One region of the Citrobacter sp. LJND-P06 genome, then DNA from elsewhere that is predicted to be linked to it. Evidence: predicted binding sites of a transcription regulator. Region 1 holds the regulator's gene; each other region holds the start of a gene.
What was found. The regulator ArgR, encoded in region 1, controls arginine synthesis, uptake and breakdown. The targets are predictions, from matches to a motif close to ANTGAATAAAAATACANT.

Region 1 (3,279 bases):
GAGATAGAAAACCAGAGTGATTTTTACCGTGAGTTTGCGCGGATGTTTGGTATTGCCAGAGAACAGATCAGCGATCTGGATTCTTTGTGGGAGATAGTGACCGGCGAAGTATTGCCGTTGCCGCTGGAAATAGAGTTTGTTCATCTACCTGAAAAGCAGCGCCGACGTTATGGGGCGTTGATTTTGCTGTTCGATGAAGCAGAAGAAGAGCTGGAAGGACAGCTACGTTTTAACGTTCGGATCTAAACGTCAGGTATAAAAAAGCCCCCGACAGGCGGGGGCAAGTCGTCGGACTAGACGACGAGGGTTTATTTATAGAGTTCTGCCGTGGCGTGCCACTGTGACCCTTCTTTCAGTTCAACCACGCGATAGCTGCTGGCGCCTGCTTTCTCGGCTTTAGCGGCGAGTTCCTGACGCATATCCATCGGCGAGCTACCAATCTGAGAAACAGAGATACTGCCCATGGATTGCAGATTTTGTGCTTCTTGCGCGTTGACCTGGTGTACGGCGGCGTTTGCGCCGAAAGAGAGAACGGAAGCCAGGCCGAGTGAAGCGATAAGATATTTAGTGTTCATTATAGACATTCCTCAATACGGTTAACTCAGCGGTTTGCAGGGTGTTCTTATGCGATATTCCCGCGAGTGACTGTTTGCATTAGCGATACCAGGCGTAACTTATTTGTACAGTTCTGCGGTGGCGTGCCAGTGGCTACCGCTACGCGCTTCGGTTATCTGATATGCGGAGGCGCCTTGTTGTTCCGCTTTTTTGTTCAGCATTTCATGCATGTCCATCGGTGAAGAGCCGACCGCGCTGACGGAAACCGAACCGATAGCTTCGCGGTTTTGCGCCTGCTGGGCATTGATGGAATCTGCGGCGAATGCACCGAATGAGAGAACAGACAGAATACTTAACGTAGCAACCGTTGTTTTGATTTTCATGATATTTACCTCGTCGAATTCTTTTATTGGGGTCTTTTGTTTCGTGACCCTCATCACAAAATCAAGTATACACTAGTCACGCGATTAATTAATACCCTGCTAATGGTTTAGTGGGTAATTAAGTATTAAAAAATATGGTTTTTATAATCACATGGAATTAAAAATGCGCCTGATGGCGAGTTTTTCGATTTAAAGCTAATAAATTCATAAAGATATGATATTTAACAAAATGTGCGTTTTTGAATTTATCATTGATTGGGTGAATGTGTTTCAGCGGTTAAACGCACTATTCGTTAAATTAAAAGCAGTGGAAACATGCGTGAAGCAGGGGGGAAGACAGGATTTTCCCCGCCGTGTATGGCGGCGGGGAGAGGGGATTACAGCTCTTGTTCGAACAGTTCGAGAATCGCTTCGTACAGATCTTTCACCGAGAAGCCATTAGCAGGGGTTGTGAAAATGGTGTCATCGCCCGCAATTGTCCCGAGGATACCTTCCGCTTTGCCCAGTGAATCCAGCAGGCGTGCGATCAGTTGCGCAGCGCCAGGGCTTGTATGGATCACCACAACGGCATCATTGAAGTCGATATCTAATACCAGGTTCTTTAACGGGCTGGATGTCGTGGGGACACCCAACTCTGCCGGGAGGCAGTACACCATCTCCATTTTTGCGTTGCGGGTTCGCACGGCGCCGAACTTTGTCAGCATACGTGAGACTTTGGACTGGTTGATGTTATCAAAGCCCTGATCCTGCAAAGCGAGGACGATTTCACCCTGTGAGCTGAATTTTTCTTCTTTAAGCAGCGCTTTAAACGCCTTTACTAATTCTTCTTGTTTTGCCGAGCTTCGCATAAGTCACCCGTAATATGGCGGTAGAAACAACATTATTGTGCATACAGATGAATTTTTATGCAAACAGTCTGCCTTGTTCGAGGCTGAAATAATGTTATGAAAGAGCGGAATTTTATCAAATTTCGTTATCAAGAAACATGCCTGTGTCACGGCTCGCAAATAAGGTTAAAAGTAAATTAAATGTTATCAAATTGATGTTGTTTTGAGGGGGGAGTAGGGTATATTGTCCGCACCTGTGGAAAAGTTGCTCTACTGCTGCAGTGGCTTTGGATTACGTAAATTAAATGCATAAAAGCCAAATTCGCGTGACTCCGCATTCTTGACACGTGAGTATTGTAATCATTAATTTTGTGAATTAAGGTCGCCGCCGCGGAGCATTAAACACTTAGCTTATCAATATAATAAGGAGTTTAGGATGAAAGTTGCAGTCCTCGGCGCAGCTGGCGGTATCGGTCAGGCGCTAGCATTACTGTTAAAGAATCAACTGCCTTCAGGTTCAGAACTCTCCCTGTACGACATCGCTCCAGTGACCCCAGGTGTGGCCACTGACTTGAGCCATATCCCAACTGCTGTGAAGATCAAAGGTTTCTGTGGCGAAGACGCAACCCCGGCACTGGAAGGTGCGGATGTGGTTCTGATCTCCGCGGGTGTGGCGCGTAAACCGGGTATGGATCGTTCCGACCTGTTTAACGTTAACGCCGGTATCGTGAAAAACCTGGTTCAGCAGATTGCGAAAACCTGCCCGAAAGCGTGCGTGGGTATTATCACCAACCCGGTGAACACCACTGTCGCTATCGCTGCAGAAGTCCTGAAGAAAGCCGGTGTTTACGACAAGAACAAACTGTTTGGCGTGACCACGCTGGACATCATCCGCTCCAACACCTTTGTTGCGGAACTGAAAGGCAAGCTGCCAACTGAGGTTGAAGTACCGGTGATTGGCGGACACTCTGGTGTGACGATTCTGCCACTGCTGTCGCAAATCCCTGGCGTTAGCTTCACCGAGGAAGAGGCCGCAGCCCTGACCAAACGTATCCAGAACGCGGGTACTGAAGTGGTTGAAGCTAAAGCCGGTGGCGGATCTGCAACCCTGTCTATGGGTCAGGCTGCCGCACGTTTTGGCCTGTCGCTGGTTCGTGCGCTGCAGGGCGAAAAAGGCGTTGTGGAATGTGCCTACGTTGAAGGCGACGGCCAGTATGCGCGTTTCTTCTCACAGCCGCTGCTGCTGGGCAAAAATGGTGTGGAAGAGCGCCAGTCTATCGGCAAACTGAGTGCCTTTGAGCAGAATGCGATGGAAGGTATGCTGGATACGCTGAAGAAAGATATCACCCTGGGCGAAGAGTTCGTTAATAAGTAAGCGAACCGCCATCAGTGAAAAAAAACCGGAGCATTGCGACTCCGGTTTTTTTGTCTCTGGCTTCGGGAAAGACTCAGTTCGTTGCCGGATATTCCTGAATGGTCACCTGCAGCGTCAACTGCTTGTCATCCCGCATGAC
Region 2 (3,279 bases), 730 kb from region 1:
CGTGTTGGCTTAATGAAGCGAGTTTCCAGATACTCATCCGGCTGATGGGCCTGGTTAATGGAACCCGGCCCGAGCACCAGCGTTGGGCATAGCGTCTGGATAAACGGCGCTTCGGTGCAGTAGTTCACCACATCCGTTTTCGTCCCCAGCAGCTTTTCGACCACCTCAACCAGTTGATGATTGGGCGGGCACTCGTAGCCTGGGATCGGTGGGTGCAATTCTGACACCGTCAGGCGACCCGGCCAGCGTTCGCTCACTGGCGCCAGAGCGTCATTGAGCAGGCCGTTAAGATCATTTAGCGTCATGCCCGGCAGCGGACGGATATCCATATGCAGTTCACAACAGGCGCAGATACGGTTCGCCGCATCGCCGCCATGAATATGACCCAGATTTAACGTCGGGTACGGGACGGTAAACGCTTCGTAGTGATAGCGCTCTTTCAGGTCGTCACGCAGTTGCATGATGCGGCCAATCGCGTCATGCATCAGTTCAATCGCATTCACGCCACGCGCCGGATCGCTGGAGTGCCCAGACTGACCCAGAATACGTATCGCGTTTGAAATATGGCCTTTGTGGGCGCGCACCGGTTGCAGCGATGTCGGTTCGCCAATAATCGCGCAGTCCGGGCGCAGAGAAGAGGTTTCTGCAAAATAGCGCGCGCCCGCCATGCTGGTTTCTTCATCGGCGGTCGCCAGAATGTAGAGCGGTTTTTTCAGCTTTGTGACATCCACGTCGCGCAGGGCATCGAGAATAAACGCGAAGAAACCTTTCATGTCAGCCGTGCCCAGACCGTAGAGCTTATTGTCGTGTTCGGTCAGCGTGAAAGGGTCGCGCGTCCAGCGTCCATCATCAAACGGTACGGTGTCGGTATGCCCGGCTAGCAACAGACCACCCGCACCGTGTCCGACACTGGCGAGCATATTGAATTTATGACGGGTTCCGGGGACGGGCTGAACGTCAACCTGAAAGCCCAAATCCGTAAACCATTCAGCCAGTAGAGTGATTAAAGACGCATTGCTTTGATCCAGCGCTTCTTCGGTTGCGCTAATCGATGGTGTGGCAATCAGAGCGCGGTAAATCTCGATAAATGGCGGTAAATCGTTTTTCATTGTTGACACACCTTAGGTCATGATAGTATCAATATTCATGCAGTATTTGTGAATAAAAATACAATAACGTTAAGCGTAATAAAACCCACCAAGTGTAAGGTGAGGTGAAAAACCTTAACCCGGTGAGGAAGATTCCCGTCTTCCCGATCACATAGACGTAAGAAGGTGAACAGCCCCGATGTTGAATACGCTGATTGTGGGTGCCAGTGGTTATGCTGGCGCAGAGCTTGTGACCTATGTAAATCGCCATCCTGATATGACCATAACCGCTTTGACCGTCTCAGCGCAAAGCAATGATGCGGGAAAGTTAATCTCCGATTTACATCCGCAGTTAAAGGGCATTGTCGATCTACCGTTGCAACCGATGTCTGATATTAGCGAGTTTAGCGCAGGGGTGGATGTGGTGTTCCTCGCCACTGCCCATGAGGTGAGTCACGACCTGGCGCCGCAATTTCTGGCGGCAGGCTGTGTGGTGTTCGACCTATCCGGTGCGTTCCGCGTTAATGATGCCGCCTTCTACGAAACATATTATGGTTTTACGCATCAGCACCCTGAACTGCTGGAGCAGGCGGTGTACGGTCTGGCCGAGTGGAACGCCGATAAACTGAAAGAGGCGAACCTGATTGCCGTTCCGGGGTGCTACCCCACGGCAGCGCAGCTTTCGCTAAAACCGCTGATTGATGCCGATCTGCTGGAGCTTTCCCAGTGGCCGGTGATTAACGCCACCAGCGGCGTGAGCGGCGCCGGGCGCAAGGCCGCAATTTCAAATAGCTTCTGCGAAGTGAGCCTGCAACCGTACGGCGTGTTTACGCACCGCCATCAGCCGGAAATCGCAACGCATCTGGGAGCCGACGTTATCTTCACGCCGCATCTGGGGAACTTCCCACGCGGCATTCTGGAAACCATTACCTGCCGCCTGAAACCGGGTGTCACGCAGGCTCAGGTCGGACAGGTATTGCAACAGGCGTATGGTGATAAACCGCTGGTGCGTCTGTATGACAAAGGCGTTCCGGCACTGAAGAACGTTGTTGGGTTACCGTTCTGCGATATCGGATTCGCAGTACAGGGCGAGCACCTGATTGTTGTGGCAACCGAAGACAACTTATTGAAAGGCGCAGCGGCGCAGGCCATGCAGTGCGCTAACATCCGTTTTGGCTTTGCCGAAACGCAGTCTCTTATTTAAGGGTGCAATGATGAATCCATTGATTATCAAGCTGGGCGGCGTATTACTGGATAGCGAAGAGGCGCTGGAGCGTCTGTTTACTGCACTGGTGGACTATCGTGAATCGCATCAGCGTCCGCTGGTCATTGTGCATGGCGGCGGCTGTGTGGTGGATGAGCTGATGAAAGGGCTCAACCTGCCGGTGAAAAAGAAAAACGGCCTGCGTGTGACGCCTGCTGACCAGATTGACATCATTACCGGCGCGCTGGCGGGGACGGCAAACAAAACCCTGCTGGCGTGGGCGAAGAAACATCATATTGCCTCTGTGGGTCTTTATCTTGGCGACGGTGACAGCGTAAAAGTGACTCAGCTCGACGAAGCGTTAGGCCATGTTGGACTGGCGCAGCCGGGTTCGCCTAAGCTGATTAACACCCTGCTGGAAAGCGGTTTTCTGCCGGTGGTTAGCTCAATCGGCGTGACCGAAGAAGGCGAGTTGATGAACGTCAATGCCGACCAGGCAGCAACCGCGCTGGCGGCAACGCTCGGTGCGGATCTCATTCTGCTCTCCGATGTGAGCGGCATTCTCGACGGGAAAGGCCAGCGTATTGCCGAGATGACCGCCGACAAAGCGGAACAACTGATTGAACAGGGCATCATTACTGATGGCATGATTGTGAAGGTGAATGCGGCTCTGGATGCGGCGCGTACGCTGGGTCGTCCGGTGGATATCGCCTCCTGGCGTCATGCGGAACAACTTCCGGCGTTATTTAATGGTACGCCGATCGGTACGCGTATTCTGGCGTAAGATTCTGTGCCGGATGGCGCTTTGCGTATCCGGCCAATGTGGGCTTGTAGGCCCGGTAAGCGCAGCGCCACCGGGCAAAAATTTGATTATTAAGGAAATTTGCTATGGCACTTTGGGGTGGGCGTTTTACACAGGCGGCGGATCAACGGTTCAAACAGTTCAATGACTCTTTGCGCTTCGACTATCGTCTGGCGGAGCAGGAT
Region 3 (3,279 bases), 1.1 Mb from region 1:
ACAATTTTAATAAAGAAAACGATTGAGGTGAGTGGAATGGCGTTTTTACTGCATTTTTATTCGTTGCTGGCGCGACTACCGATCGCCACGAAAAACATGCGCTGTCGCAAAATATGATGAAATAGCAATGGTGTGGCAGTCGATTTTTCCGTATAACCACTAAAATGAAACGACGTTTTAATTAATGGGGTGTAGGATGATCACAGGTAATATCCACAATCTGCAATCCTGGCTGCCGGAAGAACTGCGCCAGGCGATTGAATATATCAAAGCAAACGTGACGGATGCGACCGAAAAGGGTAAGCATGATATCGACGGCAGCCGCCTGTTCTATCTGATCTCAGAAGATATGACGGAACCGTTTGAGAAGCGCCGTGCCGAATTCCACGCCCGTTACCTCGATATTCAGATCGTGTTAAAGGGACAGGAAGGGATGACGTTCAGTACGCTACCTGCGGGTACGCCGGAGACGGACTGGCTGGCGGACAAAGACATTGCATTTTTGCCCGAAGGCATTGAGGAAAAAACCGTCGTGCTGAGCGAAGGTGATTTCGTGGTGTTTTATCCGGGTGAAGTGCATAAGCCGCTGTGCGCGGTGGGCACACCAGCGACAGTGCGTAAGGCTGTCGTGAAGATGCTGGTGGCATAATTTCCCCACATTTGCCGGATGGCACAGCGCCATCCGGCAACTCAACTTACTGGCTTAACGTCGCCACCATGACCGCTTTGATGGTGTGCATACGGTTTTCAGCCTGATCAAAGACAATGCTTGCCGGAGACTCAAATACTTCATCGGTGACTTCCATACCGCCATGCAAACCATACTCCTGTGCCATTTTCTTACCGAGGGTGGTCTGGTCATCGTGGAACGCGGGCAGGCAGTGGAGGAATTTCACCTGCGGGTTATCGGTCAGCGCCATCATCGCGCTATTCACCTGATATTCACGTAGCAGCGCGATACGTTCTGCCCACTTCTCTTTGGCTTCCCCCATCGACACCCACACATCGGTATAGATAAAGTCAGCGCCTTTTACGCCTGCCGCAATCTCTTCGGTCAGTGTGATATCACCGCCGTTTTTCTGCGCCATCGCCTTGCATTCCGCCACAAGGGACGCTTCCGGCCAGCAGGACGTTGGCGCAACCAGGCGTAGATTCAGCCCCGTTAATGCCGCCGCTTCCAGCATCGAATTGCCCATGTTGTTGCGCGCATCGCCTGCATACACCAGCGTCATTTCATTGAACGCTTTGCCCGGCAGATGCTCCTGCATGGTCAGCAGATCAGCCAGTAATTGCGTCGGGTGAAATTCATTGGTCAGGCCGTTCCACACCGGCACGCCAGCATACGCCGCCAGTGTTTCGACAATATCCTGGCCGTAGCCGCGATACTGGATGCCGTCGTAGATGCGCCCCAGCACGCGCGCGGTATCTTTGATCGATTCTTTATGGCCAATCTGGCTGCCGCTGGGGCCGAGGTAAGTCACGCGGGCGCCTTGATCGTATGCGGCAACTTCGAAAGAGCATCGGGTACGGGTCGAGTCTTTTTCGAAGATGAGCGCGATATTTTTACCGGTCAGTTTTGGCGTTTCGCTACCGTTTTTTTTATCGGCTTTTAGCTGCGCGGCGAGTTGCAGCAGAGTGGTAAGTTCAGCGGAGGTGAAATCAAGCAACTTCAAGAAATGCTTCTGATATAACGCAGACATGGTTCCCTCACATGGTTAAGACCACTTGTTGAATATAAATTCAATTTATATGGATGGTTATTCATTTGCAACCCTGTTTAACAAATCTTTGCTGGAAAGGTGGAGGCAATGTCAGCGGTATGTGACAATAAGAGTATCGGCAGGACATTATGAGGAATCAGCCATGGCAAACCCGGAACTACTGGAAGAGCAGCGTGAAGAGACGCGCTTGATTATTGAAGAATTACTCGAGGATGGCAGCGATCCCGACGCGCTGTACACCATTGAGCATCACCTTTCCGCAGATGACTTCGAAACGCTGGAGAAAGCCGCGGTCGAAGCGTTCAAACTCGGCTATGAAGTGACCGAGCCGGAAGAGCTGGAAGTGGAAGAGGGCGATACCGTCATTTGCTGCGATATCCTCAGCGAATGCGCGCTGAACGCTGAGATAATAGATGCTCAGGTAGAGCAACTGATGAATCTGGCAGAGAAGTTTGAAGTGGACTACGACGGCTGGGGAACCTACTTTGAAGACCCTAACGGCGAAGACGGCGACGATGAAGATTTCGTCGACGAAGACGACGACGGTGTGCGCCACTAAGTTCCAGATGCTATACGGTACGACAGCGCCTGCTGTCGTACCTTAATGATAGGTTGCCAATGGATTACCCGCAAATACTCTCCCCGGTTCTCTCTTTTCTGCAATGCCCAACGCCAACGGCGTGGCTCGATAAAGCCCGCGATCCGGCGAATCTCCCGCTGCTGTTAACTGACCACCTGGTGTGTGAGCTGAAAGCCGCGCAAACGGCGATGCTGCTGGTGCGTAAATATGTTGCGGATAAACAAGGCGCTGATGCGTTGCTCGCCTGGTTACAGCCCTACGAAGCGTTTGCCTTCCGCGAAGGGCCGGAGCCCGATTTCGTCGCCCTGCATAAGCAGATAGGCAAAAGCGCGATGCCGCAGACGGACGATCCGTGGGGGCAGGCGTTGATCGACAGTATGGTGCTGCTTATCAAAGAGGAGTTGCATCACTTCTGGCAGGTGCGCGAGGCCATGACCGCGCGCCAGATCCCGTATGTGAAGATCACCGCCAGTCGCTATGCCAAAGGGATGCTGAAAGAGGTGCGTACCCACGAACCGCTGACGCTGATTGATAAGCTGATTTGCGGGGCGTATATCGAAGCGCGTTCCTGCGAGCGTTTTGCCGCGCTGGCTCCCTTTCTCGATGAGCCGTTGCAGAAATTTTATCTCTCGCTGCTGCGTTCAGAGGCGCGTCACTATCAGGATTACCTGGCGCTGGCGCAGCAGGTGTCAAAAGCGGATATTACGCCGCGCGTGCGCTTCTTTGGTGAAGTGGAGGCGGCGTTAATCACCTCGCCGGACGACGAGTTTCGCTTTCACAGTGGAATCCCCTCTCCCTGAGGAGAGGGAAACATTATAGCACTTTCAGCATTCGCACTTCGCAATCGACATGGCCGGTGCAGCCAAGCGGCCCGTCGATATGCTCAAAGCCGAGATGTTCATACAGCGCAATCGCTTCTTTCAGAAAGGCAGTGGTTTCCAGATAACAACGCTTAAAACCCTGCGCACGGGCGTGATC

Region 2: a site for ArgR is predicted at 1,157-1,174, ahead of argC (N-acetyl-gamma-glutamyl-phosphate reductase). Genes of this name have one in related genera too.
Region 3: a site for ArgR is predicted at 1,728-1,745, ahead of argF (ornithine carbamoyltransferase). Genes of this name have one in related genera too.

Annotation. Positions count from the first base shown of each region.
Region 1 covers NZ_CP187317.1:456,840-460,118, forward strand. The annotation lists gene ACO7SM_RS02190 (barstar family protein) at 1-246, shown strand, start outside; gene yhcN-B (DUF1471 family stress response protein YhcN-B) at 309-575, opposite strand; gene yhcN (peroxide/acid stress response protein YhcN) at 675-938, opposite strand; gene argR (transcriptional regulator ArgR) at 1,316-1,786, opposite strand; gene mdh (malate dehydrogenase) at 2,202-3,140, shown strand; gene degS (outer membrane-stress sensor serine endopeptidase DegS) at 3,214-3,279, opposite strand, start outside.
Region 2 covers NZ_CP187317.1:4,389,333-4,392,611, reverse strand. The annotation lists gene argE (acetylornithine deacetylase) at 1-1,109, opposite strand, end outside; gene argC (N-acetyl-gamma-glutamyl-phosphate reductase) at 1,288-2,292, shown strand; gene argB (acetylglutamate kinase) at 2,300-3,076, shown strand; gene argH (argininosuccinate lyase) at 3,181-3,279, shown strand, end outside.
Region 3 covers NZ_CP187317.1:4,041,439-4,044,717, reverse strand. The annotation lists partial or broken gene ACO7SM_RS19125 (hypothetical protein) at 1-5, shown strand, start outside; gene ACO7SM_RS19120 (YhcH/YjgK/YiaL family protein) at 197-649, shown strand; gene argF (ornithine carbamoyltransferase) at 696-1,700, opposite strand; gene rraB (ribonuclease E inhibitor RraB) at 1,864-2,280, shown strand; gene miaE (tRNA isopentenyl-2-thiomethyl-A-37 hydroxylase MiaE) at 2,340-3,101, shown strand; gene ACO7SM_RS19100 (GNAT family N-acetyltransferase) at 3,115-3,279, opposite strand, start outside.